DNA from 4 places in the Mesorhizobium sp. B2-8-3 genome. Region 2 is predicted to be linked to each of the others. Evidence: predicted binding sites of a transcription regulator. Region 2 holds the regulator's gene; each other region holds the start of a gene.
The links. The regulator PhoB, encoded in region 2, activates phosphate uptake and scavenging genes when phosphate is short. The targets are predictions, from matches to a motif close to TGTCATNNANCTGTCAT.
Positions count from the first base shown of each region.

Region 1 (7,945 bases), on a different contig from region 2:
CCCGGATTTGTGCTGCCCGGATTTGTGCTCATGGCGCGCCCTGCCGTCTGATCTTGCAACGAATCCCCCGGCAAAAAGCTAGGGGAGAATTTGGCAAAAATGACGGCAGGTGGCGGAACTGCCGGCTGGTTGTCTGTCTCTGAGCAATCCCGGGTAGAAAACCGCTGCGCACTTTTCCTGGGATTGCTCCGGCTGGCCCTTCAGCCATTGTAACGCTGGAACACGAGCGAGGCGTTGGTGCCGCCGAAGCCGAAGGAATTCGACAGCGCGACGTCGATCTGGCGCTGGCGTGGCTTGTTCGGCACAAGATCGATCGCCGTCTCGCGTTCCGGATTGTCGAGATTGATGGTCGCCGGCGCGATGTTGTCGCGGATGGCCAGGATCGAGAAGATCGCTTCCGCGGCACCCGCGGCGCCCAGCAGATGGCCGATCGACGACTTGGTCGACGACATCGATATCTTCGAGGCGGCGTTGCCGACCAGGCGCTCGACCGCGCCGAGCTCGATCGTGTCGGCCATGGTCGAGGTGCCGTGGGCGTTGATGTAGTCGATGTCGGCCGGCGAGAGCTTCGCCCGGTTAAGCGCCGCCGTCATGCAGCGGAAGGCGCCATCGCCGTCTTCTGCCGGCGCGGTGATGTGATGGGCGTCGCCCGTCAGGCCATAGCCGGTGACTTCCGCATAGATCTTGGCGCCGCGCGCCTTGGCATGCTCCAGCTCTTCCAGGACGACAACGCCGGCGCCCTCGCCCATGACGAAGCCGTCGCGGTCGCGATCATAGGGACGCGAAGCTGTTTCGGGGCTGTCATTGCGCTCGGTGGAGAGCGCCCGGCAGGCGGCGAAGCCGGCAATCGACAGCCGGGTGATCGGCGCCTCGGCACCGCCGGCCAGCATCACATCGGCATCGCCCCACATGATCAGCCGGGCGGCGTCGCCAATGGCGTGCGCGCCGGTCGAGCAGGCGGTGACCACCGCATGGTTCGGGCCTTTCAGGCCGTGGCGGATGGAGACCTGGCCCGAGACCAGATTGATGATCTGCCCGGGGATGAAGAAGGGGCTGATGCGGCGCGGGCCGCGTTCCTTCAGGATCATCGCGTTTTCGGCGATGCCGTCGATACCGCCGATGCCGGAGCCGATCAGCACGCCGGTGGCGCACTGGTCCTCATGCGTCTGGGGCTTCCAGCCGGAATCGGCCAGCGCCTCGTCGGCGGCGGCGATGCCATAGAGGATGAACTCGCCGATCTTGCGCAGTTCCTTCGGCTCGAGCACGGCCTCCGGATTGAAGGTGCCGTTCAAGCCGTCGCCGCGCGGGATGACGTGGGCGATCTTGCAGGCAAGATCGTCCACCTCGAATTCGGTGACGCGGCGGCAAGCGCTGCGGCCGGAGAGCAATTCCCGCCAGCTGTGCTCGACGCCCATGCCAAACGGCGAAAGCAGGCCAAGGCCCGTGACGACGACACGCCTCATCGCAGGTCCTCCCCGATAATGCCTGCGAAAGAACTCAGGCCGAGGCCTTGTCGATATACTTCACGGCATCGCCGACGGTCAGGATGGTCTCGGCCGCATCGTCCGGAATCTCGACGCCGAACTCTTCTTCGAACGCCATGACGAGTTCGACCGTGTCGAGGCTGTCCGCGCCCAGGTCGTCGATGAAGCTCGCCTGCTCCGTCACCTTGTCGGCGTCGACGCCGAGATGCTCGATGACGATCTTCTTGACGCGCTCTGCGGTGTCACTCATTTGGGGCAATCCTCGTCTTAAGTTGTCTATCTTCGTTAGCGGGCGGAATGCCGCTAATCAAGCTGAAAGATGGTCTTGCGGGCAACGCACGCCACAGGACCGGTTTTTGCCCGAACCGCCGGGTTGCGGGCCGCATTACACGAAAAATGGCGGGCGTCCAAGCCGAAATGGCTGTTTTCACAGGCGCCCGCCCATGCCTCAGATCATCGCCATGCCGCCGTTGACGTGAATGGTCTGGCCGGTCACGTAGGCCGCCTCGTTGGAGGCGAGATAAGCGACGGCCGACGCCACTTCAACGCTGGTGCCCATGCGCCTTGTCGGGATCGCGGCCATGATCGTCTCTTTCTGCTTGTCGTTGAGCTTGTCGGTCATGGCCGATTCGATGAAGCCCGGGGCGACGCAGTTGACGGTGATGTTGCGGGTGGCGATTTCCTGCGCAAGCGACTTGGAAAAGCCGATCATGCCGGCCTTGGATGCGCAGTAATTGGTCTGTCCGGGATTGCCGGTGACGCCGACCACCGAAGTGATGTTGATGATGCGGCCATGGCGGCGGCGCATCATGGGATGGGTGAGTTCGCGGGTGAGCCGGAACACGGCGGTGAGGTTGACCTCGATCACAGAATCCCAGTCGGCGTCCGACATGCGCACGAACAGGCCGTCCTTGGTGATGCCGGCATTGTTGACCAGGATATCGACGCCCTCGAGGTCGGCTTCAGCCTTCTGTCCGAGCGCCTTGACCGCGTCGCGGTTGGTCAGGTCCGCTGGAAACAGTTTTACGCGGTCGCCCAATTCGCCCGCCAGGGCTTCCAGCTTCTCCACACGGGTGCCGTGCAGGCCGACGATAGCGCCCTGGCTGTGCAGCACCCTGGCGATCGCTTCGCCGATGCCTCCCGATGCGCCGGTGACGAGCGCCTTGCGGCCGGTCAGTTCGAACATTTTCTCAACCTCATTTTTCCGAATGCGCCGCGGGCGATCCCGGTTCCGTATACGTCAAATCATCCAGGCCATGCCAGAAATCTTCGGTCGTCAGGACATCCTCGTCACCGCGCCGAATGCGTTCCACAACCTCAGCTGCAATGCGATAGTCCTCCTCCATGTGCTCGGTTTTGCTTCGACCAATCTTCGAAGGAGACATTCGACACCTCCGGTAACGTTCGAGCGATCCTTAGCCAAGCGCCGCCAGTGCCGCCTCGACTTCCGCCGCCGTGCCGATGGCGCCGGTGGCGATGTCGCGGTTGATGCGGCGCGCCAGGCCCGACAGCACCTTGCCGGCGCCGACCTCGTAAAGCGTCGCGACGCCGTTGGCGCCGAACCATTCCACCGTCTCGCGCCAGCGCACGCGGCCGGTCACTTGCGCGACCAGGCGGCGAGCGATCTCATCAGGGTCGCTGGTCGGCGTCACCGTCACGTTGGAGACGACCGGAATCACCGGCGCCTGCTTCGCCACACCCGCCAGCGCCTCGCGCATGATATCTGCCGCCGGCGCCATCAGCGCCGAGTGGAAGGGCGCGGAAACCTGCAGCATCAGCGCCCGCTTGGCGCCCTTTTCGGTGCACAGCTTCGCCGCCAGCTCGACCGCCGCCCTGGCGCCCGAAATCACCAGCTGGCCGCCGCCATTGTCGTTGGCGACCTGACAGACGGAGCCTTTGGCCGCTTCCGCGCATGCCGCTTCGACATCGGCCTGCTCGAGACCGATGATGGCGGCCATGGCGCCCTCGCCGGCCGGCACCGCCGCCTGCATGGCGTTGCCGCGGGTCCGAAGCAGCCGCGCCGCGTCGCCGACCGAAACGAAGCCGGCCGCCGCAAGCGCGGAATATTCGCCCAGCGAATGACCGGCGACATAGGCCACCTTGTCCTTCAGCGAGAAGCCCCGCGCTTCGAGCGCCCGCATCGCCGCCAGCGACACCGCCATCAGCGCCGGCTGGGCGTTGGCGGTCAGCGTCAGCGTCTCTTCCGGTCCTTCCCAGATGAGTTTCGACAGGTTTTCGCCGAGCGCGGCGTCCACTTCCTCGAAGACGCGGCGCGCTTCGAGGAATTGATCGGCGAGGTCCCTGCCCATGCCGACGGCCTGGCTGCCCTGTCCCGGAAAGGTGAATGCGACGGCCATTTTGGGTCTCTCCAGAGGCTGGTTTTTCCCTGCCTCTGGCGCAAGGCGCACAGCCAAGTCAAGCCCGCCGGCGCCTCTTCAGCCAGCATTTCAGCCGGAAAACCCAGCTGACTCCCTGTTCCGAAAGGCTTTTTGGCGATCACACCTGATGAAAACCGCTCACGTTTAGTTTGCTGGCTCTTCTTATTTCCGCCACAGGCGCTAGCTTTGCGTGACATTTCGATGACAGAAGCGTGACGGGCGTGGAAGGCGTGTCGCGTTGGCCGGGGGAAGTAGAGTGGCAAGGATCAGAAAAGGCGCGGCCAAGCCCGTGCCTCAGTTTTTGGAAGACGATCCGTCCACCGGCTACCTGCCGGGACGGGCCTGGCCGACTGTACGCTACGGCCTGACGACGCTTCTCGTCTCCGCCCTGCTCGTATTCGCGATCGAGTTGATCGTGCGCGGCGATTTCTTCGGCACGGTCGATTTCTTCCTGCAGCCGTTCAAGCCGGGCTGGACCACCATCATCGTCTTCGCCCTGGTGCTGGTCGGGCTGGACGCCATACTCGGGCGCAGTCACCAGAGCCTGATGATCGTGGCGCCGCTGACGCTGGCGCTGGCCTTTGTCGGCCACCAGAAATCGCACTATCTCGGCGATCCGCTTTATCCGACGGATTTCCTGTTCGCCCGCCAGATCGTGGCGCTGATGCCGCTTCTGGTGCGCGAGCGGCCGTGGACGGCCGTCATGCTGGCGGTCGGCATCGTCGGCGGGCTGACGCTGCTTGTCTACGGCTGGCGGACCTGGCGCAGGCGGGTGCCGATCCTCAGCCGCAAAGGCCGCCTGGCGCGGCTGGCGCTTGCCGTGCCGCTGCTCGCCTTCTTCGTCTCGATCATGGACTATGCCACCTTCTCGTGGACGCGCGACCGGCTGCAGATCATCCCGATCATGTGGGACCAGAAGGAAAACTACGCCTCCAACGGCTTTGCGCTGGCTTTCGCGATGAATGTGCCGATGGCGCATGTCTCGGCGCCGCCCGGCTACTCCGAAAAGGCGATGGCCGCGATCCAGCGCCCCGACGTCGCCGCTTCGGTACCAAACGAGAAGCCGGATATCGTGGTGGTGATGAGCGAATCCTTCTGGGATCCGACGCAGTTGCCCGGCGTCATCATCAAGCCCGACCCGATCCCGACGGTTAGGGCCTTGCGCTCCGGCTCGATGTTCTCTCCCGAATTCGGCGGCATGACCGCCAATATCGAGTTCGAGGCGCTGACCGGCTTTTCCAATGCCTTCCTGCCGGCCGGCTCGATCCCCTATCAGCAATATGTGCGCACCCCGACCCCGTCGCTGGCGACCTTCCTGAAGAGCGAAGGTTACTATGCGCGTGCCATCCATCCTGGCACCAACTGGTTCTGGAACCGCGGCGCGGTTTATGCCGATTTCGGCTTCAAGGACTTCAAGTCTGAAGAGACGCTGCCGCCGATGGAAAAGCGCGGCCCGCTTGCCTCCGACGCGGCAATGACCGACGAGATCATCCGCGAGGCCGATGCCAGCGACGACCCGGTGTTCTTTTTTGCGGTCAGCCTGCAGAACCATGGGCCTTACGAGCCTTACCGCTACAGCAACCCGACGCATTCGGTCGATGCGCCGATCAGCTCCTGGGCGCGGGAATCGCTGCTCTCCTATGCCGAAGGCTCGGCCGACGCCGACCATGGCCTTAAGCGCCTGATCGACTGGGCGAAGGCGCGCCAGCGGCCGACGATCATCGCCTTCTTCGGCGACCATCTGCCGCCGCTGGGACCGGTCTATGTCGAGACGGGCTATCTCAAGGACAATGTCGCGCCGCGCAGGGAACCTAACGCCGGCGCCGCGATCGAGCATCACGATACGCCGCTGGTCATCTGGTCGAACCGCTCCGGTCCGGTGCAGAACCTGGGCTCGGTAAGCCCGGCCTTCCTGCCCTACCATATCCTGACCACCGCGGGCATCACCCACCCCTATTACACCGGTTTCCTCGGCGCGCTGCGCGAACACTACCGGGTGGTCGACCGCAACCTGCTCCTGTCGCCCTCGGGCGAAGCCACGCCGGACTGGGCGAGGCAGAAGCAGATCGACCCGAAGATCAACGATTTCCGGCTCATCCAATACGACATGATGTTCGGTAAGCGCCGCTCGGCGCCCGACTTCTTCCCCGAAACGGTTGACAAGCTCGTCGCGCATACGAGCTGAGGCGAAGGCGGTCAAAGCTGATCACAGCCATCCCGGCCATTGGCGGGAAGCGATGCTCCAATTCCGGAGCCTCGGAAGGTTTCGCCGCCGCAATCTGGACGTCAAAAGCCTGGAACGGGCTGGGTCTTTCCACTCAGTCGCGCGCCAATCGTCAAAGCCGCCGGAAAACTCTTGATCACGGCGCGCATGGCCGTCGCGCCACCTGGCCCAAGCGCTATCCGGGCAATCAAGGCCGCGGCACGCAGACGCGTCGAGAATTGCCGACGCCATTCGCGTTCGTAGCGATGACCGGCGGCGTCGCGGCCCTCGTGACCTTTGCCCGATGCGATCAGTTCTCGCGCAAGCAGCCAGCCCGATTGCAGCGCCATCGAAATCCCCTCGGCGATGACGGGATGCGACTCACCTGCGATGTTGCCGACGCGGAAGATGCCCTGATCGTAGCCAGCCCGGATACCGGGATGAATCGGTCCCGCAGCCAGCCAGGGGCCATCCAATTCGGCACCGGCCAGCACAGTTGCTACGCCTCGGCATGAGGCCAGGACATGGCGCGATACCGCATCCGCCGCCGCAATATTTCCAAAGCGCTGGCGAAGCCCGGATAGAACATCGCGGCGGATGCAGCAGGAGATTGAAACCCGGCCATGGTCCGCCGTCACCATCCCACCATATCCGCCTGGGAATACGAGCAGCGGCATCAGGTCGGGCGCCAGCGCGGCGCCGGTAAAATGCGCCTTGAACCCGAAAAGGTCGGAAGGTTGGCTCGTTCTTTCAAGCTGGCTCGGTAGTTTCCCGCTTTCCCAGGATCCGTGCGCGGCAATGATGACAGGTGCGCTGAGGACCTTCTGTTGCCGGCCCGACTCCACAGTCACAAATTGCAAGTCATCGCGCCGACGAACAGCGACCGCCTTGCAAGGCTGGAGAATTTCGACGCCCGCACGTTCGGCGGCCTGTAGCAGGATGGTGTCCAAACGATCGCGGCCGAGCGCGCGGCCAAGACCCGTCCTGGCGGTCGGCATTCGGGCCTGCGCAGAGACATCGCCCGAAAAGAACCCGACCCGACGTATTTCGGGCCCGGCTTCCGCGCGCCAGCTCTCGCCAACGCCCAACTGATCGAGCAAGGCAAGGCTGGTGCCTGACATAAACTCGCCGCAGACCTTTCGGCGAGGAAACAGCACCTTCTCCACCATTGCCACCGACCAACCCCGTTGGGCGAGCGCAATGGCGGTGGAGCTGCCGGCAGGGCCGGCGCCGATGACAATTGCGTCATGCATCATTTCGTGTCGGGCATGCTGCCACCGACAAAACCTTGCGTGAACAGGCCTCTGCGGCCCTCCATCACAGGCGTTCCACCTGACAGTTGCCACAATTGTGAAAGTTCCGTGCCGCGAAAACCGGCGCGGACACTTTGCGCCGCATCGTTCAGCGTTACTGCGCAAGCGCCGATCAATCGCAGGAACCGTGTAGCCACAAGTGGCACCTTGGCTCTCAATGGCTCCGTCGCGACGAGTATCGGGGCCATCGTCATGATCCGAGAAAATAGCTCCAGCAGGCGCATGTCATCGAAGTGATGGAGGATAAGGTTGGCGCAAACAAGGTCGAAGGGCCTGTCCTGTGTCCAATCGAACAGATCTGCAGTTACGGGTTGCGCCCGCCAACCCAATTCAGCGAAAGAGTTGCGCAAGTCCTCGCCTATCAGGCCGATCCTGTCGACCATGACGATCTCGACGTCGGGCCAATAGCGCGCCATCAGCCGCGCCACCGTCAGCATGAACTTTCCGTCGCCGGCGCCTATTTCGAGGATGCGCAGCGGTGGCTTTTGCACATTCGCTCGCATCAGCGATGCCATGATCCTGGCCTGGAACATCAATGCATTGATGCGAACGAGGTCGCGACGGGAT
Region 1 covers NZ_VFTW01000003.1:387,832-395,776, reverse strand. The annotation lists gene mltG (endolytic transglycosylase MltG) at 1-32, opposite strand, end outside; gene fabF (beta-ketoacyl-ACP synthase II) at 201-1,463, opposite strand; gene FJ418_RS07185 (acyl carrier protein) at 1,498-1,734, opposite strand; gene fabG (3-oxoacyl-[acyl-carrier-protein] reductase) at 1,933-2,670, opposite strand; gene FJ418_RS07175 (hypothetical protein) at 2,681-2,869, opposite strand; gene fabD (ACP S-malonyltransferase) at 2,900-3,841, opposite strand; gene FJ418_RS07165 (LTA synthase family protein) at 4,119-6,047, shown strand; gene FJ418_RS07160 (NAD(P)/FAD-dependent oxidoreductase) at 6,149-7,321, opposite strand; gene FJ418_RS07155 (class I SAM-dependent methyltransferase) at 7,318-7,945, opposite strand, start outside.
Region 1: the regulator PhoB is predicted to act here: its motif matches at 4,053-4,069, upstream of FJ418_RS07165 (LTA synthase family protein).

Region 2 (7,945 bases):
ATTGATGAATATCTGCCCGCTGTCGCGCTTGTAGGCGCCGGACAGGATCTTGATCAGCGTCGATTTGCCCGCGCCATTGTGGCCGAGCAGCGCCATCACTTCGCCGGGGAAAAGATCGACCGAGGCGTCGTCGACGGCGCGGATGCCGCCGAAGGCGATCGAGATGTTGCGCATGTCGACCAGCGGAACGCCGGCGGGAGCGATTTTGTCAGCCATGATCCTTCTCCTCCCTATAGTCCATGCTTGAGCATGGTCTCGTCCGAAAACCGGTTTCCACTTTTCGGCATCATGCTCAGACACGCTTGCGATAGATGGTGTCGAGCCAGACCGCGACGACCAGTACGGCGCCGACGACGATGCTCTGCAGCGGCGAATCGACGCCGAGCAGCACCATGCCGGACTGCAGCGACTGCATCAGCAATGCGCCCAGCATGGCGCCGAGCACGGTGCCGGAACCGCCGGCGAGCGACGTGCCCCCGATGACTGCCGCGGCAATGACCAGCAGTTCGTCCAGCGTCCCCAGCACATTTGTCGAGGAGTTCTGCCTGGCCGACGAGATCGCCGCCGCGATCGTCGCCAGCACGCCCATGATCATGAACACCTTCATGGTGATCCAGCGCGTGTTGATGCCGGCGAGATTGGCTGCTTCCGGATTGCCGCCGATGGCGAAGACGTAGCGGCCGAAACGCGTGCGCTTGGTGACGAAGGTCATGATCAGGCCGACGGCAACGGCCATCAGCACCGGAATGGCGATGCCATGCGCGATGAACAGCCCGCCTTCGGGAACGGCGATGTTGTTGGCGGCGGCGTAGCGGTTCACGATACCGACCGGCCACGGATAGGAATTGGCGAGCCACACCGCGCCCAGGATGACCGCGCAAGTGACCGTGGCGAGCAGCGTCTCGGCCCAGACCGGACGCAGCGGGAAGCGGAAGCGCTTGCGCTGCACGCGGCCGTTGAAATGCATGAAGATAACCGCCAGGCAGGCGACGATGCCGACGGCCCAGCTCCATCTGGCGCCGATCGAGCCCGCCGGGCCGCCGCCCATCAGCTGGAAGGTGGCGTCGAGCGGCGCCACCGTCTGGCCGCTGGTGACCCACCAGGCAGCGCCACGCCATACCAGCAATCCGCCCAGCGTCACGATGAAGGCCGGCACTTCGAGATAGGCGATGATGAAGCCCTGGAAGGCGCCGATGATGAGGCCGAGCGCCAGGCCGATCAGCAATGCCAGCACCCATATCCACGGATTGCCCAGCTCAAGCCCGACGAAGCGCACCAGGAAATGCACCTGGGCAAAGCCCATGACCATGCCGATCACCCCTTCGGCCGATCCGACCGACAGGTCGATGTTGCGCATGACGATGACCAGCACCATGCCGGAGGCCATGATCGCCACGGCCGAAGTCTGCACCGACAGGTTCCACAGGTTGCGCGGCGTGAGAAACGTGCGGCTGTCGAAGTCGAGCGGATTGACGCCGAGGCGCAGGCTGGAAATCACATGCAGCCCGATCCAGATCAAGAGCAGCGCGCCGATCATGCCGAGCATGCGGGTATCGAGCTCGGTCGCCTTCAGGAACCGGGCGACGGCGCCGAGTTCCGACGCGCGCGCGGTGTCCGCCGGTTGGGTAGACGTCGTGTCGGTCATGATTTCCTCCCGCCGGCCTGCCCGTCTGGCGCGGATGCCTGGCCAAGCCTAGAAGCTATCCGCCAGAGGCGGAAACACAAATCTTTTTGAGAAAACGCCGCGGCTTTCAGGCCGCGGCGCAGGGATTTTGATCGAGAGCCGGCAGACTTAGTTGCAGGCCTTGACGCTACCGGCGGCAACGCCCGCGCAGACTTCGTCCTTCTTGATCCAGCCGGCGTCGATGACGACGTTGAGATTGTCCTTGGTGATCGCGATCGGAGTCAGGAACAGCGACTTGACGGTGTTGCCGCCGGGCGTCGTGAAGTCCTTGGCGCCGGCGATGTCGCCCATCTTCTTGCCGTCGGCGAGCTGCAAGGCGATCTCGGCGGCGTTCTTGCCGAGCTCGCGCGCGTCTTTCCACACCGACACGGTCTGCGTGCCGAGCGCGATGCGGTTGAGCGCCGCGTGGTCGCCGTCCTGGCCCGAGACCGGAACGGTGCCGGCCAGGCCTTGCGCCGTCAGCGCCGCGACGACGCCGCCTGCGGTGCCGTCATTGGCCGCCACGACCGCGTCGACCTTGTTGTCGTTGGCGGTCAGGAACTGCTCCATGTTCTTCTGCGCGTTGGCGGGCAGCCAACCGTCGGTATAGGCCTCGCCGACATTCTTGATCTTGCCGCTGTCGATCGCCTCCTTCAGCACTTCCATGGAGCCCGAGAACAGGAAGTCGGCGTTCGGATCGGCGCCCGAGCCCTTGATGAAGACATAATTGCCTTCCGGCTTGACCTTGAACACCTCGCGGGCCTGCATGCGGCCGACTTCCTTGTTGTCGAAGGTCAGGTAGAACACGTCCTTGTTCTCGATCAGGCGGTCGTAGCCGACGACCGGAATGCCTTCATCGAGCGCCTTCTGCACCGCCGGGCCGATTGCCGAGGCATCCTGCGCCAGGATGATCAGCGCGTTGGCGCCTTGCGAGATCAGGCTTTCGACGTCGGTCAGCTGCTTGCCCGGATTGGACTGCGCGTCGGCCGAGATGTACTTGTCGCCGGCGGCCTCAATGGCGGCCTTCATCGCCGCTTCGTCGGTCTTCCAGCGCTCTTCCTGGAAATTCGACCACGACACGCCGATCACCTTGTCCTTCGCCTCGGCGACCGACGCCAGCGTCAGCGACATGGCAACGCCCGCCAGAATGGCGGCTGCGAATTTCTTCATGATATCCTCCCTGCGCCTGTGCGGCGCGACCCAGACTGGCCCGAAGGCCGGCATAGAGGCTTTTTTTCGAGCCTCAAAAAAATAGTGATCCAGCAAAACGACGCTGTCAACTGCGATTCTGATGGGTTTTGATGGGTCAGGGCATTTTTTTCGACATCCGCAATAAATAATGACACAGGCTGCGGCTTCTGCCACTATCCCTAGCATGTCACCGACAGGCCATGGCATCATCATCACAAGGCCGCGATGACTGGGAGGACGTGCGAGACGATGTCGGTCGGAATCCGTCACGACGATTTGCGCCGGCGCAACCGCGCCATGGTGATTTCGGCCGTGCGCCGCGCCGGCCAGCCCTCGCGCACGGAGATTGCTGCCACCACCGGGCTCAGCCACTCGACCATTTCGGCGATCTCCGCCGATCTGATCCAGGAAGGCATTCTCACCGAAAGCAAGGCCAGCGAGCCGACGGCGTTGAAACGCGGCCGGCCGCAGATCGGTCTGGCGCTGAACCCCGAAGCCGCCGCGGTGCTGACCGTGGTGCTGTCGCTGAACTTCCTGTCGGTCGCCGTGATCGATTATGCCGGCCAGGTGGTTGCCGAGGAGCAGCAGCGCCTCGACACGCTTGTCATGCCCCGCGACGAGCTGATCGGCGAATGCATGGCGATCGTGCGGCGCCGGCTGGGGGATCCCGACCTCGACGTGGGCAGCGTCGCCCGCATCGCCATGGGCATTCAAGGCATCACCGATTCCCATTCACGCGCCATGCTGTGGTCGCCGATCACGCCGCTGACCGACATCCCTTTCGCCGACCTCCTCGAAAGGGAATTCGGTATTCCCGCCACCATGGAGAACGACTGCAACATGATGGCGGTGGCGCTGCAATGGCGCGATCCCGAGCGCTATCGCGACGACTTCATCGCCATCCTGCTCTCGCACGGTATCGGCATGGGCCTTGTGCTGAAGGGCGCGCTGTTCAGCGGCACGCATTCCTCCGGCGGCGAGTTCGGCCATATGATCCATCGTCCGGGCGGCGCGCTTTGCCGCTGCGGCCGCCGCGGCTGCGTCGAGGCCTATGCCGGCAATTACGCGATCTGGCGCAGCGCCATGGGAATAAGCGAGGACGCCACCCCGACCGACGTCGGCGACGCCGATATGCGCGCGCTGGCCGCGAAAGCCCGGCAGGAGGACGGACCCGAACGGGAGGCTTATCGCCGGGCCGGCGAAGCGCTCGGTTTCGGCCTCGGCAGCCTGTTCGCCCTCATCGACCCGGCGCCTGTCGCCATGGTCGGCGTAAGCGCGGCCGCCTTCGACCTGATCGAGCCGGCGCTGCGAGAGGCGATCGCCCAGACCGCCGGCGGCCAGCACTCGGAATCGATCTCCTTCGACACCGAGCCGAACGAACTGCCGCTTATCCGCGAAGGCTGCGCCATGCGCGCGCTGACCTTCGTCGATCAGGAGATTTTCGCGCCGGGGGTGCAGGCCAGAGCGGGGGCCGGGAAGAACGTGGCCTGAGCGAACATGGCGCTGAAGCCGCGAATCGCACCAACGTTGGAGATTGGCCGAAGCCACCGCGACTTCGTCATTCCAGGGCGGAGCAAGGAGCGAAGCGACGCGCGCAGACCCTGGAATCCATGCCGTTACCTCGATCGTAGGGTGCAGCGGTGCAGAGTTCTGCGCCATAGCGGCGCGTGGAAGTCACGGCATGGATCCTCGGGTCTGCGCTGCGTCGCTACGCTCCTTGCTCCGCCCGTGGATGACGAAGCGCAAGCGTCTCGACTACCCACCAGCGTTAATGTTGGAGTGCCGATCCCGTCGGAACTTCCGCCCTCGGGACTAATCCTCCCTGATCGCGTACCCCGCCCCGCGGATGGTGCGGATGACGTCCGGCATGCGGCCGTTGTTGACCGCCTTGCGCAGGCGCCCGACATGGACGTCCACGGTGCGCTCGTCGATATAGATCGTCTCGCCCCAGACATTGTCGAGCAGCTGGCTGCGCGAGAACACGCGGCCGGGATGACGCATCATGAATTCGAGCAGGCGGAACTCGGTCGGGCCGAGCCTGATCTCGCTCTTCTTGCGGTAGACCCGGTGCGATTCGCGGTCGAGCACGATGTCGCCGACCTTGAGCACGCTGGACAGCACCTCCGGCTTGGCGCGGCGCAGCAGCGCCTTGACGCGCGCCATGAACTCCGGCGTCGAGAATGGCTTGACCAGATAGTCGTCGGCGCCGGTCGAGAGGCCGCGCACGCGGTCGCTTTCCTCGCCGCGCGCCGTCAGCATGATGATCGGCAGCCGCTCGGTCTCGGGCCGCATCCTGAGACGCCGGCAGAGCTCGATGCCGGAAACCGCCGGCACCATCCAGTCGAGCACGAGCAGGTCGGGAACGTTTTCCTGAAGGCGGATTTCGGCCTCGTCGCCGCGGGTCACCACTTCGACCTGGTAACCCTCGGATTCGAGATTGTAGCGGAGCAGCACCCCCAGCGGCTCCTCGTCCTCCACCACCATGATGCGTGGCGCGATCATTGGGGTAACCTTTTCGTCAGGCCGCCGGCGCCGACATTGCGGTCTCGTCCTGCTTCGGACGATTGGCGGGCAATTGCGTGCCGGTCAGCACATAATAGGCATTCTCGGCGATGTTGGTCACATGGTCGCCGATGCGCTCGAGGTTCTTGGCGCAGAACAGAAGATGCGTGCAAGCGGTGATGTTGCGCGGGTCTTCCATCATGTAGGTCAACAGCTCGCGGAAGACGGACGTGTATTTGACGTCGATGCGCTCGTCGTCGTTGCGAAGCTTGGCCAGCGCCGTGGCATCGCCCACCATGTATTCCTGGATCACGGCCTGGACCTGGATCAGCACCAGCTGCGCCATCGAATCGATCGAATGCGTGAGGTCGCGCGGCGCGGCGCTGACGCCGACCGAGCCGACGCGCTTGGCGATGTTCTTGGCGAGATCGCCGATGCGTTCGAGGTCGCCCGCCATGCGGATCGAGCCGACCACGTTGCGCAGGTCGTCCGCCATCGGCTGCCGCTTGGCGATCAGCGTGATGGCGCGGTCGTCGAGCTCGCGCTGACGAGCGTCCATGATGGCGTCGTCGGAGACGACGCGCTGCGCCAGCGCATTGTCGGTCTCGAGCAGCGCCCTGGTCGCACCGCCGACCATGGAGCTGGCGAGATCGCCCATGTCGTTGATGAGCCGGCTGATCTGCCTCAGATCCTCGTCGAAGGAGGCGACGGTATGTTCGGCCATGATGATGTCCTCGTATGAACTCAGCCGAAGCGGCCGGTTATGTAGTCCTGCGTGCGCTTCTCGCGAGGCGAGGTGAAGATCTTCTCGGTCCGGTCGAACTCCACCAGCTCGCCCAGATACATGAACGCCGTCTGCCGCGACACGCGCGCCGCCTGCTGCATGTTGTGGGTGACGATGACGATCGTGTAGTCGGCCTGCAACTCGTCGATCAGTTCCTCGATCTTGGCGGTCGACAGCGGATCGAGCGCCGAGGCCGGCTCGTCGAGCAGGATGACCTCGGGCTTCACCGCCACGGTGCGGGCGATGCACAGGCGCTGCTGCTGGCCGCCCGAGAGGCTGAGGCCGCTGGCGTTGAGCTTGTCCTTGACCTCGGTCCACAGCGCGGCGCGCTTCAGCGCCTGCTCGACGCGGCTATCCATCTCGGCCTTGCTGATCTTCTCATAGAGCCTGACGCCGAAGGCGATGTTCTCGTAGATCGACATCGGGAACGGCGTCGGCTTCTGGAACACCATGCCGATCTTGGTGCGCAGCAGGTTGAGGTCCTGCGAGCGGTCGAGGATGTTCTTGCCGTCGAGCAGCACCTGGCCCTCGGCGCTCTGCTTCGGATAGAGCTCGTAGATGCGGTTGAGCACGCGCAGCAGCGTCGACTTCCCGCAGCCCGACGGGCCGATGAAGGCTGTCACGCTGCGCTCGGGCAGGGACAGGTTGATGTCCTTCAGCGCCTTCGACTGGCCATAGTAGAAATTGAGGTTCTTGACCTCGATCTTGGCCTTCTCGACGGTCGTATCGGCTGCGTTCAGGTCGGTGGACAACATCGGTTTCATCTGTCCTCTCTGCGTCCGGTTAGGCTGCGGGCGATGATGCTCAGCCCGAGAACCGTCAGGGTGATTATGAGTGCGCCCGTCCAGGCCAGTTGCTGCCATTCCTCGTAAGGGCTGAGAGCGAACTGGAAGATGGTCACCGGCAGGCTGGCCATCGGCGCATTGAGATTGCTCGACCAGAACTGGTTGTTGAGCGCGGTGAAGAGAAGCGGCGCCGTCTCGCCGGAGATGCGGGCGATCGCCAGCAGGATTCCGGTGACGATGCCCGACATTGCCGCGCGGTAGGCGACGGAGCGGATCACCACCCAGCGCGGCGCGCCGATGGCGGCGCCTGCTTCGCGCAGCGCGTTGGGCACAAGGTTCAGCATGTCCTCGGTGGTGCGCACCACGACGGGGATCACCAGGATCGACAGCGCGACGGCGCCGGCAATCGCCGAGAAGTGCCCCATCGGCCGCACCATCAGCTCATAGACGAACAGGCCGATGATGATCGATGGCGCAGACAACAGGATGTCGTTGATGAAGCGCACCACCGTCGTGAGCTTCGAGAAGCGGCCATATTCGGCCATGTAGGTGCCAGCCAGCACGCCGATCGGCGTGCCGACGACGATGCCGATGATCGTCATGACGATGCTGCCGTAGATGGCGTTGAGCAGGCCGCCGGCGTCGCCGGGCGGCGGCGTCATTTCAGTGAACACCGCCAGGTTCACCCCGGAGAGCCCCTTGTAGAGCAAGGCGCCGAGGATCAGCGCCAGCCAGGCGAGGCCGATGCCGGCCGCGACGACGCACAGCGCCATCATCACGGCATTCTTGCGTTTGCGGCTTTGGTGAAGCGATGCGGCAGTCGACATCGGTCAGGCTCCCGTGCGGCTATCGATGCGCAACAGCATGTAGCGTGCAAGCGCGAGGATGATGAAGGTGATGATGAACAGGATCAGGCCGAGCGATACAAGCGAGGATGTATAGAGATTGCCGTCGGCTTCGGTGAATTCGTTGGCGATGGTCGCCGAGATCGTCGTGCCCGGCGCAAACAGCGAGGCGCTG
Region 2 covers NZ_VFTW01000038.1:3,746-11,690, forward strand. The annotation lists gene FJ418_RS30130 (ATP-binding cassette domain-containing protein) at 1-216, opposite strand, end outside; gene FJ418_RS30135 (sugar ABC transporter permease) at 293-1,645, opposite strand; gene xylF (D-xylose ABC transporter substrate-binding protein) at 1,793-2,833, opposite strand; gene FJ418_RS30145 (ROK family protein) at 3,104-4,345, shown strand; gene phoB (phosphate regulon transcriptional regulator PhoB) at 4,667-5,356, opposite strand; gene phoU (phosphate signaling complex protein PhoU) at 5,373-6,080, opposite strand; gene pstB (phosphate ABC transporter ATP-binding protein PstB) at 6,101-6,904, opposite strand; gene pstA (phosphate ABC transporter permease PstA) at 6,901-7,752, opposite strand; gene pstC (phosphate ABC transporter permease subunit PstC) at 7,756-7,945, opposite strand, start outside.

Region 3 (7,945 bases), on a different contig from region 2:
GAAAAGGGCGTCGTGCACGGTATCGCCGCCGACCTGCATGGCGAGATCGGACGCAGGTCGACCACCATCGGCAGGCTGCATTTCGCCGTGACGGACCGGTTGCTGGTGACCGGCCGGCGCCATTCGCTGGCAGCGGTGGAAGAGGTGAACAAGGCGCTTTCGCAAGGGCTCCAACCGGCGACCGCCTTCGAGCTGTTCGGCGCTATCGTGCTTGCCTTCTGCGGAAGCGCGAGCGGGCGGCTGGCGCTGGCCACGAAGCAGCTTGACGAGGTCGAGGACCGTCTCGTCACCGAGCGCCTTGCCGACGAGCGGCGCCGGATCAAGGAGGTGCGTCGCCTGGGGGTGTCGCTGCACCGGCCGATCGCGGCACAGGTCGCGCTGTTCCTGGACGAGAACCGTGCCGGCTGGGAATTGTCGGCCGGCGCGCATGAGATATTGGGCAAGCTGGCGGCTCGCCTCAAAAGGCTCGACCGCGAAGTCGTCATGGTCAACGACCGGGCAAGGCTGCTGCAGGAAGAGGTCGCGGCGGAACTCGCGGACGAATCGAACCGCAGCCTGAAGGCGCTGGCGGTGATGAGCGCGCTGCTCCTGCCGGGAACGCTGATCGTCGGCATTTTCGGCATGAATACAGAAGGACTGCCGCTCACGCATACGCATGGCGGCTTCCTGCTGGCGATGCTGCTTGCGGGTGGGGCGACCGGGTTGTTCTACTGGCTGCTGCTGCGGGCAGGCGCCGATCTCAAATTCTAAAGCGCGTCGCGTCGAAACGGATACACGCGACGCGCTTTAGGCCGTTGCCTGATGCATGTCGTTGTCGCAAAACCGAGGTCATTTTTGCGCGACATGCATTAGGCTTCTTGACGTGCGTCAGGACCCCGAGCCGCGACGCGGCCCGGGCGGCCATGACCCTTAGGTCGGGTCTTCGCGGTGCAGGTCGTGGATGGTGACGCCGTCGGCATTGTCGGGCAGCATCAGCCATTTCTTGTGGCGCAGCGTGCGTTCGGTGTCTTCCAGGCCCATCTCCCAGTGCTCGCGCATCGAGGTGCCGGAAAACTCATAGTCCTTGGCGTGGCCTTCGTAGCCTTTGTGCTGGTAGATCAGGTGGACGATGTTGACCACGCCGGCGTCGGAATAGTCGGCGATCAGTTCCTTCTCGCCGTCCTTGAGCTGGTCCGGCGGCACGCGCTTCAGCGCGTCGAGCAGCTTCATCTTGAGCGCATGGATGCGCTGGAAGTTGTCGGTGTTCTGGCGCGTGCGGCTGGAATACATGATGTCCTTGTGGCGCGACAGAACGTCGGCCATGCCGCGCGGCAGCACGCCGCGGGCGCTGAACAGATCGACCTGGAACACCAGCGAGGAACGATCCTCCTCCTGGTCGAGCAGATATTGCAGCGGCGTGTTGGAAACGATGCCGCCATCCCAGTAATATTCGCCCTCGATGCGGATCGAGGGGAAGGCCGGCGGCAGCGCGCCGCTCGCCATGATGTGTTCCGGCTCGATGCGCACCTTGTCGGTGTCGAAATAGACGAAGTTGCCGGTCCTGACATTGACCGCGCCGACGCTCAAGCGCTTCTTGCCGTCGTTCAGCACGTCGAAGTCGATCAGGCTCTCCAGCGTGTCCTTGAGCTCGGCGGTGTCGTAGAAGCTGGTGGCGCCTTCCGCTCCCGTCAGCTGGAACCAGGGGCTGGGACTGCGCGGCTTGAAGAAACCGGGCTGGCCCATGGTCATGGTCATCCACGACGAGGTCTGGTTGCGGATGTCGCGGTAGATGTCGCCTTCGGGCGTATAGGCCCAGATCTTGCGGCCCGAGATCGTCTGCCAGAACTGCTCCAGCCGCTGCAGGCGGCGGCTCGGCTCGTTGCCGGCGATGATCGAGGCGTTGATGGCGCCGATCGAGACGCCGGAAAGCCAGGTCGGCTCACAGCCGGCGTCGGCAAGCGCCTGATAGACACCCGCCTGATAGGCGCCGAGCGCGCCGCCGCCCTGGAAGACCAGGGCGATGCGGTCATATTGCGCCGTGATTTCCTGAATGGTGGCGGCGGCCGCCTTGCTGCGGTTGCGCTCAAGCACCGGCTTTCTCCAGCTCCTTCGCGCCGGCAGCCGATCGGCCGTGGTCCGCGAGGTAATCATGCACGACTTCGCCGAGGCCCAGCGTCAGGTCGGCGGTGAAATGAACGGCAGAGACGATGTCGAGCACCGGCAGCTTGGCGACGTCGGCCATGACATGCGGGCGAAGGTCGAGCGCAGCCGGCGCCGTCCAGGCTTCCTTCAGCGTGATGTCGGTGAGGTAGTAGCGGACCAGCTCGCAGATGCGCGGGCTGCCGTCGACATGCGGGATGATCTTGATGAGGAAATTGGGCGCGGCGAGCGAGGCCAGCACCTGGTCGTGGTCGGCCTCGCGGTGCTTGTAGCCCATGGTGCCGGTGGCGCACAGAACGCTGCCATAATGCAGCGTGCCGACCACCACTTCGCCTTCATGCACGATCTTGGGGCTGGCAAGCTTCTTCGGGAAACCCCACAGCTCGCGGCCTCCGGCGATCGGCGCATCGTCGTCGAGATACATGGAATGCACATAGCCGCCATGCTGGCCCTTGTAGCGCACCGGGATGACCTGGCCGGTTTCGGTGTAGTCGCCGAAGCCGGTGGAGTCAGGCATGCGGATGAATTCGTATTTGACCAGCGGCTCGTCGATCTCGAGCGGCGCCGGAACGACGGCTTCCAGCGCCTCGCGCGTCGTGCGGTAGGTGATGATGATGTATTCGCGGTCGAAGAAGCGATAAGGGCCTGGCGGGAAGGACGGGTTGGTGAGCGGCATCGCATAGGCCCGCTTCACGACGTCGGCGATTTCCATGGCTGGTGCCCCAAACAAGGTTTGAAATGAGCCCGCGCGAATGCGCTGGCAAATATGTTGCACGGCAGCATGACAGTGCCGTGTCAGCGCCAAGACGACACTTCTTACAGCCGGCAAACCCCATCGCGGAGCTGTAATAGCGCCGACATATGGGTGTGGCATTGTGATGCTGCGGCGCACAAATCATGTGCCTTCCCGGCTGTTCGTCTTCATAGTCTTCCCTCCTGTCCTCCTGTCGCGAGATCTCCCATGGGTTCCCTGTCTTCGAAGAATGCGCTCGTCACCGGCTCGACCAGCGGCATCGGCCTGGCAATCGCCCGCGCCTTCGCCGCCGAGGGCGCCAACGTCACCATCAACGGCCTGGGCGACGCCGCGGCGATCGAGCAGGAGCGGGCCGGCATCGAAGAGGATTTCGGCGTCAAGTGCCGCTATTCGGGCGCCAACATGATGGACGGCGCCGCCGTCAGCGCCATGGTTCACGAGGCCGAGGCAGCGTTCGGCAGCCTCGACATCCTGGTCAACAATGCCGGCATCCAGCACGTCGCGCCGATCGACGAATTTCCGGACGACAAGTGGGAAGCCATCATCCGCATCAATCTTCTGGCAGCCTTCTACGCCATCAAGGCAGTGCTGCCCGGCATGAAGAGCCGCAAGTGGGGCCGCATCATCAACACGGCTTCCGCTCATGCGCTGGTCGCCTCGCCGTTCAAGTCGGCCTATGTCTCGGCCAAGCACGGCATTGCCGGCCTGACCAAGACGGTGGCGCTGGAAGTCGCGCAGGACGGCATCACCGTCAATGCGATCGCGCCCGGCTATGTCTGGACGCCGCTGGTCGAAAAGCAGATCCCCGACACGATGAAGGCGCGCGGCATGACCGAAGAGCAGGTCAAGCACGATGTGCTGCTTGCGGCGCAGCCGACCAAGGAATTCGTCACCGTCGAAGAGCTTGCCGCGCTGACGCTGTTCCTGTGCTCGGATGCGGCCAAGCAGATCACCGGCACGACCCTGCCGATGGATGGCGGCTGGACGGCGCAGTAAGGGCGACGACCGTTTAAGGGAGACAGGGCGGAGCTCCCATCTTCCCTAAAAGCGTGTCGCGCTGAAGCGGATTCAGCGACGCGCTTTAAGCCTTTGTTTTCATGCATGTCGTTATCGCAAAACCGCTGCACACTTTTGCGCGACATGCATTAGCAATTTGAATTCTTGACAATCGTAGGGGAGCGTTCCAGCATCCTGGCCAAGGGGTTCCTCGCGACGACCCCGTGAGGCGTCAGCCCAACGATCGCGTCCAAACTCTCTGTGTTCTGGAGGTGGACGCCATGCCGTCAACAACCGCAATTACCGTTCCGCAGCTTTCCCGTCTCGTCGGCTTGCCCGATGCGCCTTGCCTGGTCGATGTGCGCACCGACGAGGACTATGAAGCCGATCCGCGCCTGTTGCCGGCGTCATGCCGGCGCGATTTCAGGACTGTCTCAAGCTGGGCGTCGGAGTTTTCGGGACGCAAGGTCGTGGTCATCTGCCAGAGAGGGCAGAAACTCTCGCAAGGCGTTGCCGCGTGGCTGCGCCACGACGGCATTCCGGCGGAGTCGTTGGAAGGCGGCTTCGAGGCCTGGGCCGCCGCCAGCGCGCCGTTGGTCGCGGCCGGCGCGATCCCGCCCCGCGACCAGAACGGCCGCACCGTATGGGTCACCCGTTCCCGGCCGAAGGTAGATCGCATTGCCTGCCCCTGGCTGATCCGCCGCTTCGTCGATCCCGATGCGGTGTTCCTGTTCGTCGACGCGGCTGAGGTGCCTCTGGTCGCGGATCGCTTCGCCGCGGTTCCCTTCGATATCGAAGGCGTGTTCTGGAGCCATCGCGGCGATCGCTGCACATTCGACACGATGGTCGAGGAATTCGGACTGCGCGTCGATGCGCTCGACCGCCTGGCGCTGCTCGTGCGCGCCGCCGATACGGCGCGCCTCGACCTCGTGCCGCAGGCGGCCGGGTTCCTCGCCGCTTCGCTTGGCCTGTCGCGCATGTTCCGTGATGACCTCGAACAGCTCGAAGCCGGCATGCTTCTCTACGACGCCTTCTTCCGCTGGTGCCGCGACGCCACCGACGAGACGCATAACTGGCCGGTTGTAGGCAAGGCACAATGAGCGCGCTTGCCAAGGACGCCGCTGTGCGACGGGCCGAAATCCCGGCCGCGCCAAGCTTCCGCGAAGCGACGCGGCTCTGGGCCAGGATCGGCCTGCTCTCCTTCGGCGGGCCGGCCGGCCAGATCGCGCTGATGCACAAGGAACTGGTCGAGGAGCGCCGCTGGATCGGCGAGGAGCGGTTCCTGCACGCGCTCAACTATTGCATGCTCCTGCCGGGCCCGGAGGCGCAGCAGCTCGCCGTCTATATCGGCTGGCTGCTGCACCGGACGGCAGGCGGCCTCGTCGCCGGCATCCTGTTCGTGCTGCCCGGCGCGTTGGTGATGCTCTGCCTGAGCGGCTTCTACATGCTCTACAATGATGCGCCGGTCGTCGAGGCGTTGTTCTTCGGCATCAAGGCGGCGGTGCTCGCCGTCGTCGTCGAGGCAGTGATCCGCATCGGCAAGCGGGCGCTGAAGAACCGTGCGATGGTGGCGATCGCCGTGGCGGCCTTCCTCGCCATCTATGTCGTCCGGGTGCCGTTCCCGCTGATCGTGCTCGCAGCCGGGCTGATCGGCTGGACCGGCAACCGCTTCGCGCCGGCGCTGTTCTCCGCCTCGGCGCAGGGCAAGACTGCAGCCGGCACCGAGACCAGGGGCGTGGTCGACCTGATGTTCGAGCGGGGCGAACTCGGCCACACCATTCCGAAGCGAGGGCATGCCATCCGCACCATCGCCATCTGGCTGCCGGTCTGGCTGGGGCCGGCGGCGCTGATCGCCGTGTTGGCGGGGCCGGGGAGCGTCTGGGCGCAGATCGGCGGCTTCTTCAGCCTGATGGCCGTCGTCACCTTCGGCGGCGCCTATGCCGTTCTTGCCTATGTCGCGCAGGCAGCGGTGACCTCGTTCGGCTGGCTTTCGCCCGGCCAAATGGTCGATGGGCTCGGGCTTGCCGAAACGACGCCGGGGCCATTGATCCTGGTGCTGCAATTCGTCGGCTTCGCCGCCGCCTATCGCCATGCCGGCTTTGCCAACCCGCTGCTGGCTGGATCGCTCGGATCGCTGCTGACGCTCTGGGTCACCTTCGTCCCTTGCTTCTTCTGGATATTCCTCGGTGCGCCCTACATCGAGCAATTGAGACGGAACAAGGCGCTGGCGGCGGCGCTTGGCGCGATCACCGCCGCGGTGGTCGGCGTCATCATGAACCTTGCGCTGTGGTTCGCGCTGCATGTCGTCTTCGGCAAGGTGGCAAGCGTCGGCTGGGGCGTGGAGGTTCCGGTCCTGTCCTCGCTCGACTGGCGTGCCGCGCTGCTGTCGGCGGCGGCGATGGTCGCCATGTTCAGGCTGAAACTCGGCATGCTGCCGACGTTGGCGGGATCTGCGCTGGCGGGGCTTGCGCTGCTGGCGCTGTAGGCGGGCACGCCGTCCGATCACGTTAGCGTGAACGAAAAAGCCGACCGGCCGGGAATAAACCGCCCGGTCCGCCGGTCTCCAGGGCATGCGCCATTTGTGCGCAACAGCGGAGACCATCATGAAGCGGCACGACGACAAATACGCGCGGGCTGAAGAGGGCGAAGGTGTCAGCCGTCGTCGTCGCTTGGAGCGTTGGAGCTGGGCGCATCTGTTCTGGGCGATACCGCCCCGCCGCCGGCCCTGATCTCGTGCCGATCGCAACCATCGAGATCCACGACCATGACGGCGAGCATCCCGTTGCAGCCAGCGATGCGCCGTCCTCTTCCGAGGCGCCCCTTGCTTCCGAGACACTTGACTCCGGTGACACCAATGCCTTCTCCTCCCTCGAAGCAGGCGCCATCGCCTGCGGTCGCGATCTTCACCCGCACGAGCAGGGACAGATCGTCGCCTCCCGCTGACGGCGGCGGCAGACCCGTGGCGGGAGCGCCCGACGGCGGAACGGTGTTGAGCGAAAAGATGCTGGCCGCGCGTTTTGCCGAAGTGGTGCTGCCGCATCTCAGCGATGCGCTGTCGCTTGCCCGCTGGCTGACCGGCAATCAAGCCGACGCCGAGGATGTGGTGCAGGAGGCCTGCCTCAAGGCGCATGCGGGCATTGCCGGGTTCGCTGGGGGAAATTCCCGCGCGTGGCTGCTCACCATCGTGCGCAACGCTTCCTACACATGGATGGCGCGCAACCGCCCGCGCAGCGTGGTTGCCGTCGGCGACCTCGCCGATCTCGACGACGTCTCGCCGCTGCCGGACAATGATGCCGACAGCCCGGAGGCGGTGCTGATCGCCAAGGCGAATTCGGCGGCGGTGGAAGCGGCGATCGCCAGGCTGCCGCAAGCCTTCCGCGAAACGGTGGTGCTGCGCGACATCAACGGTCTCAGCTACCGCGAAATCGCCACCATGCTCGGCGTGCCGCAAGGCACGGTGATGTCGCGGCTGGCGCGGGCCCGCGGTCTCTTGATGACGGAACTTGGAGGGCGCCATGAGCCCGCATGAAAGCCGCCCGCGTGAGGATGGATTGCCGCAAGACCCGCAGGATATGAAGCTGATGATCCACGCCCTTGTCGATGGCGAGCTCGATGCCGCGGCTGCCCTGGCGGTCGAGCGGCGCATGGCCGCCGATCCGGAGCTCGCCGCCGAACATGCGCGCCTGGTGGCGCTGCGCGGTGCGCTCGCCAATGTGCCGCGGCCCGCCGTCAGTGACGACTTTTTGGCGCGCATCGCGGCGATCGCCGAGGTGAAGGATCCCGAGGTCGCGGAGGCCACGGAGGCTGAAGATATGAGGGTGGAGGCACAGCCCTCCGTGCCGCAACAGCAGCAGGGCCAGGTCATCGCGATGCGGCCACGCGCGCCGCGCTGGTTCAACTCCTTCGACTGGCGCCAGATGGCGGCCTCGATCGTGTTGACGGCGTTTCTGGCCAGCGGCGCGACGCAATGGCTGACGACGGCGGACAATGGGTCCGACAGCTTCGCCGTGGCCGTCGCCAACGGCCATCGCCGCAGCCTGCTCGCGGCGACGCCGG
Region 3 covers NZ_VFTW01000028.1:43,045-50,989, forward strand. The annotation lists gene FJ418_RS27665 (CorA family divalent cation transporter) at 1-750, shown strand, start outside; gene FJ418_RS27670 (patatin-like phospholipase family protein) at 910-2,070, opposite strand; gene FJ418_RS27675 (acetoacetate decarboxylase) at 2,063-2,851, opposite strand; gene FJ418_RS27680 (3-hydroxybutyrate dehydrogenase) at 3,101-3,889, shown strand; gene FJ418_RS27685 (sulfurtransferase/chromate resistance protein) at 4,171-4,989, shown strand; gene chrA (chromate transporter) at 4,986-6,374, shown strand; gene FJ418_RS27695 (hypothetical protein) at 6,623-6,832, shown strand; gene FJ418_RS27700 (sigma-70 family RNA polymerase sigma factor) at 6,879-7,418, shown strand; gene FJ418_RS27705 (anti-sigma factor) at 7,405-7,945, shown strand, end outside.
Region 3: the regulator PhoB is predicted to act here: its motif matches at 2,921-2,937, upstream of FJ418_RS27675 (acetoacetate decarboxylase).

Region 4 (7,945 bases), on a different contig from region 2:
GAACGCCGTCGCCAGCAACCCGGCCGCGATCGTCATCTCGCCGACCGAGTTCAAGGCGCTCGGCAAGCCGATCGACGAGGCGGCCTCCAAGGTCAAGGTCATCGGCATCGATTCCGGCGCCGACTCCAAGGCCTTCACCTCCTTCCTGACCACCGATAACGTCCAGGGCGGCCGCGTCGCCGCCGACGGTCTCGCCGCGGCGATCGGTGCCGCCAATGGCGGCAAGATCGAGGGCGACGTCGCGCTGATCACCAACGCCCCCGGCGCCGGCTCGCTCGAACAGCGCAAGCAGGGCTTCACCGAACAGCTCAAGGCAAAATATCCGGGCCTGAAGCTGGTCGCCGACAAATACGCCGACGGCCAGGCCACCACCGGCCTCAACATCGCCACCGACCTGATAACCGCCAATCCGAACCTCAAGGGCATCTTCGCGTCCAACCTGATAATGGCGCAGGGCGTCGGTCAGGCTGTCGCCGAGAACAACCTTGGCGGCAAGCTGGCGTTGGTCGGCTTCGACAGCGACGAGAAGCTGATCAAGTTCCTCAATGACGGCGTCATTTCCGCACTGGTCGTCCAGGATCCGTACCGGATGGGCTATGACGGCATCAAGACCGCTTTGGCCGCTTCCAAGGGCGAGAAGGTCGAGGCCAATGTCGACACCGGCGCCAATCTGGTGACCAAGGCCAACATGAAGGATCCCAAGATCGACGCGCTGCTCAACCCGAAGCTCAACTGAGCAACGTCGCTTGCAGTCGTTTCCGGGGCCTCGGCGCCCCGGAAACAGCCGTCACAGCGGCTTGGCAATTCGCCGGCTTGCTTTAGGCTCAGTCCTCAAGATGCGCGCCAGACGCATCGCTGTGTATCCAACGGTTAGGATCAATCTGGGAGGATTGTCATGACGTCGACGGCGCAGGACCTGCACCCCGCCCCCACGCTGGCGCCGGGCCGGACGATCCTCGAGCTCCACGGCCTGGAGAAGCGCTATCCCGGCACGCATGCGCTGAAGCCCGTGCATCTCGCGTTCAAGGCGGGCGAGATCCACGCCATCGTCGGCGAGAACGGCGCCGGCAAGTCGACCCTCATCAAACTTCTCACCGGCGTCATGCCGCGCACTTCCGGCGAGGTCATCTGGGAAGGCAAGCCGGCAGCCTTGGCCACACCGCATGAGGCGATGGCGCTCGGCATCAACGCCGTGCACCAGGAGGTCGTGCTTTGCCGTCACCTGACGGTCGCCGCCAACATGTTCCTTGGCGAAGAGGATTCGCGCTTCGGCATCCTCCAGCAGCGCGCCATGGTCAGGGAAGCGCAGAAGATCATCGACGATCTCGGCTTCGACCTGCCGGCGCATGTCGTGCTCGGCGACCTCACCATTGGTCAGCAGCAATTGATCGCCGCCGCCCGCGCCACCGTGCGCGGCACCAAATTCCTGATCTTCGACGAACCCACCGCCTACCTCACCCGCAAGGAAGCCGACCAGTTGTTCACGCTGATCCGACGGCTGAAGGGCGAAGGCGTCACCATCATCTACATCAGCCATCGCATGGAGGAAGTGTTCGAGCTCGCCGACCGCGTCTCGGTGCTGCGCGACGGCACGCTGGTCGGCACCCGCAACATCGCCGAGACCAACGACGCCGAACTGGTCAAGATGATGATCAATCGCTCGATTGAGCAGGTTTACCACAAGGAGCATTTCACGCCGGGCGCGACCATCGTCGAAGCACGGAACCTGTCCGGCAAGGGCTTCGAGAATATCTCGATGACCGTACGCGCCGGCGAGATCGTCGGCCTCTACGGCCTGATCGGCGCCGGCCGCAGCGAATTCGTCACCACGCTGTACGGCCGCCACAGGAAGTCGGCCGGCCAGATCCTGTGGGAGGGCAAGGAGGTCCAGGTCAATTCCGAGCACGACGCGATCCGGCTCGGCATGGCGCTGGCGCCGGAAAGCCGCCGCGATCAGGGCCTCTGCCTCAATTTGCCGGTCGGCATGAACCTCAACCTGCCGATCTACAAACGCATCTCCAGCAATTTTTTGATTTCCGGCGCCAAGGAGAAGGCCGAGGCCGATCGCCAGATCGCCGGCCTCAGGATCAAGACGCCGACGCGCGGCGCGCTAGCCTCCAGCCTGTCGGGCGGCAACCAGCAGAAGATCGTCATCGGCAAATGGCTGGCGCACGGCGCCAAGCTGTTCATCTTCGACGAGCCGACCGTCGGTGTCGATGTCGGCACCAAGGCCGAGATCTACCGCCTGTTCGGCGAGCTGCTGTCCAAGGGCGCGGGCATCATCCTGATCTCGTCCTACCTGCCTGAGGTCTACGAGCTGGCCGACACGCTGCATGTGTTCCGGCGCGGCAAGCTGGTCGCCACGCATGGCTTCCACACCGCCGATCACGAGGACATTCTCACCCAGGCGCTCGCCGAGAAACAAGAGAAATTGGGAGGACAGACATGAGCACCGAGGCGATCTCCGCAGAAAAGCCGAAGCGCAACTACAATGTCCTGTTCGGCCTGACGCTGCTGGCGCTGCTGGTGCTGCTCTGGATCGTCCTGTCGGTGGCGACGCCGAGCTTCGCTTCGGGCAACAACATCGCCAATCTGCTGCGCCAGGGTTCCATGATCGCCATCATGGCGGTCGGCCAGACCTTCGTCATCATCACCGGCGGCATCGACCTTTCCGTCGGCGCAGTGGTCGGCTTCGGCACAGTGGTCGTCGCCATGCTGATCAACGCCGGCGTCCCGATCTGGCTGGCCATTCTGGCCACCTTGCTGGTCGGTGTCGCCATCGGCATGTTTCATGGCTTCGGCATCGTCAGGATGGGCCTGCCGCCCTTCATCATCACGCTGGCGACGCTGACCTCGCTGCGCGGCATCGGCCTGCTGATGACCAACGGCAATTCGATCAACATCAACAGCGACAGCTTCACCGCCTTCTCCAGAAATTCCTTTATCGGCATTCCCAACCTGTTCTGGATGGTGATCCTGGTCGGCGTGCCCGCCTACATCTTCCTGCACCACAGCCGCTGGGGCCGCTACCTCTTCTCCGTCGGCTCCAATGCCGAGGCCTCGCGCCTGTCCGGCGTCAACGTCCAGCGCACCATCTACATGGCCTACACGCTGTCCGGCCTGTGCGCGGCCTTCGTCGGCGTGCTGCTTGCCGCCCGCATCGGCATCGGCAATCCGACCCAGGCCGAAGGCTGGGAACTGCAGGCGATCGCCTCTTCCGTCATCGGCGGCACCTCGTTGTTCGGGGCGGTCGGCTCGGTGCACGGACCGCTGCTTGGCGCCTTCATCCTCGCCACCATCAACAACGGCGCCAATCTGCTCAACGTCAACTCGTTCTGGCAGCGCATCATCACCGGCGTGCTGATCATCGTCATCGTCTACTTCGACGGCCTGCGCCGTCGCGGCAAATGAATCCTCCCTGACTTCCGCCGGCCTCGTTCGTACGAGGCCGGCGTCCTTTTTTGAATATTGGATTTGCGAAATGAAAGCCGTTGTCTGCCGCTCACCCGGCGAGCTTGTCCTCGAAGACCGCGCCGACCCTTGCGCGCCCCCGCCCGGTTGGGCGCGGGTTGCCGTCAGCCACGTCGGCATCTGCGGCACCGACTACCACATCTTCGAAGGCAAGCACCCGTTTCTGGCCTATCCGCGCATCATGGGCCATGAGGTCTCCGGCACCATCGTCGAGAAGGGCGAAGGCGTCGATCTCGCCGTCGGCGAACCGGTCGTCATCAACCCCTATCTTTCATGCGGCAAATGCATCGCCTGCCGGCACGGCAAGCCGAATTGCTGCGTGAAGATCGAAGTGCTCGGCGTCCACCGCGACGGCGCCATGTGCGACGAGATCCTGGTGCCGGCGCAGAACCTTTATCCGGCAAACGGCCTGTCGCTGGCCGACGCCGCGGCGGTGGAATTCCTGGCCATCGGCGCGCATGCGGTGCGCCGTTCGCTCGGGACTCCCGGCGCGCGCACGCTGGTCATCGGCGCCGGGCCGATCGGCCTCGGTACGGCGATCTTCGCGCGCATCGCCGGACTTGATGTCAGCCTGCTCGACATGAACGCCGAGCGCCTCGGCTTCGCCGAAAAGGCACTCGGCTTTACCCCGCTGGACGGCTCGAAGGCGACGGCTGCCGAACTGGTCCGGCAAGCAACCTCCGGCGAGGGTTTCGACCTCGTATTCGACGCGACCGGCAACACGCCCTCGGTGCAGTCCGCCTTCGCCCATGTCGCGCATGGCGGCACGCTGGTGCTGGTCAGCGTCGTCAAGGACGACATCGCCTTCTCCGATCCCGAATTCCACAAGCGCGAGATGACGCTGATCGGCAGCCGCAATGCGCTGGAGGCCGATTTCGACCATGTTGCGGCCTCGATCCGCAACGGCGCCGTGCCGCTGAACAAGCTCGTCACCCATCGCACGACGCTCGCCGCAACGCCGCGCGATCTGGCGCAATGGACGCATGAGAAATCAGGGCTGATCAAGGCGGTCATCGAGGTCGGGTCATAAACGGCAGCCGGTGAACCTGACCCGAATTGACGCCGCCGCGTAGGTCGACCCCCGCTCCGTCGAGCTTCGCTCGACACCTCTCCCCCGATCGACGGGGGAAGAGGAAAGGTGCGAGCTTATGCCGGCTGGCTCCCTTCCTCTCCCTCCGGAGGGGGGAGAGGTGGCGCCGCGAAGCGGCGACGGAGTGGGGGAAGGCGCTTCTCAAACGCGAAGACTCTGACAATTAAGCGGCCGAGCTGGGCTGACATCAGCGTGAGACAGATCAATCACGGGTCTGAGACAAGGCCAGCATCTCCTACGACGCCGAGAGCCTCAGCTCCACCCGCTCCGCCGGAAAGCGCGACTCCGCGAACTGGATCGGCTGGCCATCGAGCGTGACGTTCACCGCGACGGTGACCAGCACGATGGCGCCGGGCTGCAAATCGAGTGCTGCAAGGTCGTCGGCGTCGGCGTGCCGCGCTGACAGCACTGTCGAGTGGCGCAGATAATCGTTGATGCCGAAACGCTTCAGCGAGGCAGTGATCGACCCCGTTTCCGCCATAGCTGCCTCGATGCCGGCGAAGCGCTTGGCGTCGAACCAAGTCGTCGCGCGCGACACCGGATGACCGTCGGCCTCGCCGCGCGTCTCCAGGCGGATAACGGCAGCACCCTTGGCAATGCCCAGCGCCTCGGCGATGCGCCGGCTGGCCGGCTCCGTCGATGACGACAACAGCGCGATATGCCGCTCGCTCGTCTGCCCTTGCAGTCCGGTCGAGAAGCGCGTGCGCGCGCCGATCGGATAGGACAGCCGTTTGCGCGACAAGACGAAGGTGCCGCGTCCCTGCTCGGCCTTCAGCACGCCTTCCTGCACAAGTGCTGCAATGGCGCTGCGCACGGTGTGGCGGTTGACGCCGTAACGTTCCGCCAGCGCGACTTCGGGCGGCAGCGCCGCGTTCTCCGCGAAATCGCCATTGGCGATCGCCTGCAGGATCCGATCGGCGATCTGCCGCCACAGCGACACGCCGTTACGCCTTTCGATACTAGCCGCCAGTCCAGTCACCCATCGCCCCCAAGCATTTTTCCCGGGTTGTCATCCACCCGTCATGGACTCCCGTTACGAGATGAGTATAATTTGTATAGTTGTCTATATCAATAGACAAATTTTATGCATGTAAGGATCGATGCCATGCGAGGACAGGAAGCGCGCGAGCAGGCCGGGCGGAAGGCCTTGATGGCGACGCTGGCGCATGCCGCAGCCGATGAGATCTCCCGTCTGTGGAACGAAGCGGGCCTGCCGTCCGAGGCAGAGCTTTTGCGCGGCCCGGAGACCGGATTGGTGACGGTGCGCGGGCGGATCGGCGGCGGCGGCGCGCCGTTCAATGTCGGCGAGGCGACAGTCACCCGCGCCACGGTGCGGCTGCCATCCGGCAAGGTCGGCCACTCCTATGCGCTCGGCCGCGACAAGGGCAAGGCAAAGCTCGCGGCGATCGCCGACGCGCTCTGGCAGGACCCGGCGCATCGCGAGGCGGTCGAGACGAAGCTGGTCGCGCCCTTGCGCGCGGCGCTCGATGCGGCGCGCGAGACGCGGCGCGTCGAGACGGCGGCAACGAAAGTGGATTTCTTCACCATGGTGCGCGGAGAGGACTGATGGACATCGCCACGCAATCGATCGACGGCGGCTTCACCGAGCCGGTTTTCGACGCGCAGACCGTCTTCCGCGCCATCATGGACGCGATGGCGCGCCCCGGCACCGTCCAGGACCTGCCGCAACTCGCCCGCCCGCCAGCGCCATTGTCGGCGACGGCAGGCGCGGTCGCGCTGGCGCTCTGCGACAACGACACGCCAGTCTGGCTCGATCCGCCGCTGCAGGCGGACGCCTCGGTCAAGGCATGGCTCGGCTTTCACACCGGCGCGCCTTTGGCCAACACGCCCGCCGACGCGCATTTCGCCCTGATCGCCAATCCGAAAGAGATGGCGGCGCTCGACGGTTTTGCGCAGGGCACGCAAGAATATCCCGATCGCTCGACGACGCTGATCCTCCTGGTCGAGGATCTCGCTTCGGGCCCGTCGCTGCTGCTCGACGGTCCTGGGATCGAAAAGACGTCGATGATCGCGCCTCCGGGCATGCCGCGCCATTTCGTCGAGCAGTGGAAGCAGAACAACCAGCGTTTCCCGCGCGGCGTCGACATCATCCTGGCGGCGCCCGGCAGCCTCGCCTGCCTGCCGCGCACCACCCGCATCAAGTCGATGGAGGCATGACATGTATGTCGCGGTGAAAGGCGGCGAGGCCGCAATTGCCAACGCCCATCGGCTGCTGGCCGACCGCCGCCGCGGTGACCGCTCGGTGCCGGCGCTGCGCCTCGACCAGATCGTCGAGCAGCTGGCGCTCGGTGTCGACCGGGTGATGAGCGAAGGCTCGCTCTATGATCGCGAGCTGGCGGCTCTCGCCGTCGTCCAGGCGCGCGGCGATATGATCGAGGCGATCTTCCTGGTGCGCGCCTATCGCACCACGCTGCCGCGCTTCGGCTACACCAACCCCGTCGATACCGGCACGATGCAGCTCGAGCGGCGCGTGTCGGCAACCTACAAGGACCTGCCCGGCGGCCAGGTGCTTGGTCCGACTTTCGACTACACCCACCGCCTGCTCGATCCCGAGCTTGCCGCCGGCGCCGAGGTCGAGACGCCGGCGCAGCGTCCGGTCGAGCCAGAGGCCATGCCGCGCGTTTCGGCGATCCTCGCCCATGAAGGCCTGATCGAGGCCGATGGCGACATGCCGCTTGACCACGTGCCTGGCGATATCACGCGCGAGCCGCTGCAATTCCCGATGGCGCGCGACATCCGCTTGCAGGCACTGTCACGGGGCGACGAGGGTTTTCTCCTGGCGCTCGGCTATTCGACGCAGCGCGGCTACGCCCGCAACCATCCCTTCGTGGGCGAGGTGCGCATCGGCGAGGTCGAGCTTGAACTCGACGTGCCGGAACTGCCCTTCGCCGTGCCGCTCGGCTCCATCCGCGTCACCGAATGCCAGATGGTCAACCAGTTCAAGGGCTCGGCCAAGGCGCCGCCGCAGTTCACCCGCGGCTACGGCCTGGTCTTCGGCCAGAGCGAGCGCAAGGCGATGGCCATGGCGCTGTGCGACCGGGCGCTGCGCGCCGGCGAGCTTGGCGAGGACGTCGTCGCCGCCGCGCAGGACGAGGAATTCGTCATCTCACATTCCGACAATGTCCAGGCCACAGGCTTCGTCGAGCACCTGAAGTTGCCGCATTATGTCGACTTCCAGGCCGAGCTCGGCCTGGTTCGCCGCATGCGCGCCGAATACGAGGCGCGGGAAAACGAGGACAAGGCCGCCGAGGAAAAGCGGGAGGCGGCGGAATGAGTTCAGTGCCCGCTACCGGAATGTCCGCCGCCGCCACCAAACCAAGGGCCAGTAAAGCCACTGGCGCCGCCAACGGTCTCGCCGTGCGG
Region 4 covers NZ_VFTW01000039.1:30,764-38,708, reverse strand. The annotation lists gene FJ418_RS30525 (ABC transporter substrate-binding protein) at 1-736, shown strand, start outside; gene FJ418_RS30520 (sugar ABC transporter ATP-binding protein) at 896-2,449, shown strand; gene FJ418_RS30515 (ABC transporter permease) at 2,446-3,411, shown strand; gene FJ418_RS30510 (zinc-binding alcohol dehydrogenase family protein) at 3,482-4,501, shown strand; gene phnF (phosphonate metabolism transcriptional regulator PhnF) at 4,797-5,531, opposite strand; gene phnG (phosphonate C-P lyase system protein PhnG) at 5,667-6,128, shown strand; gene phnH (phosphonate C-P lyase system protein PhnH) at 6,128-6,739, shown strand; gene FJ418_RS30490 (carbon-phosphorus lyase complex subunit PhnI) at 6,741-7,856, shown strand.
Region 4: the regulator PhoB is predicted to act here: its motif matches at 5,569-5,585, upstream of phnF (phosphonate metabolism transcriptional regulator PhnF).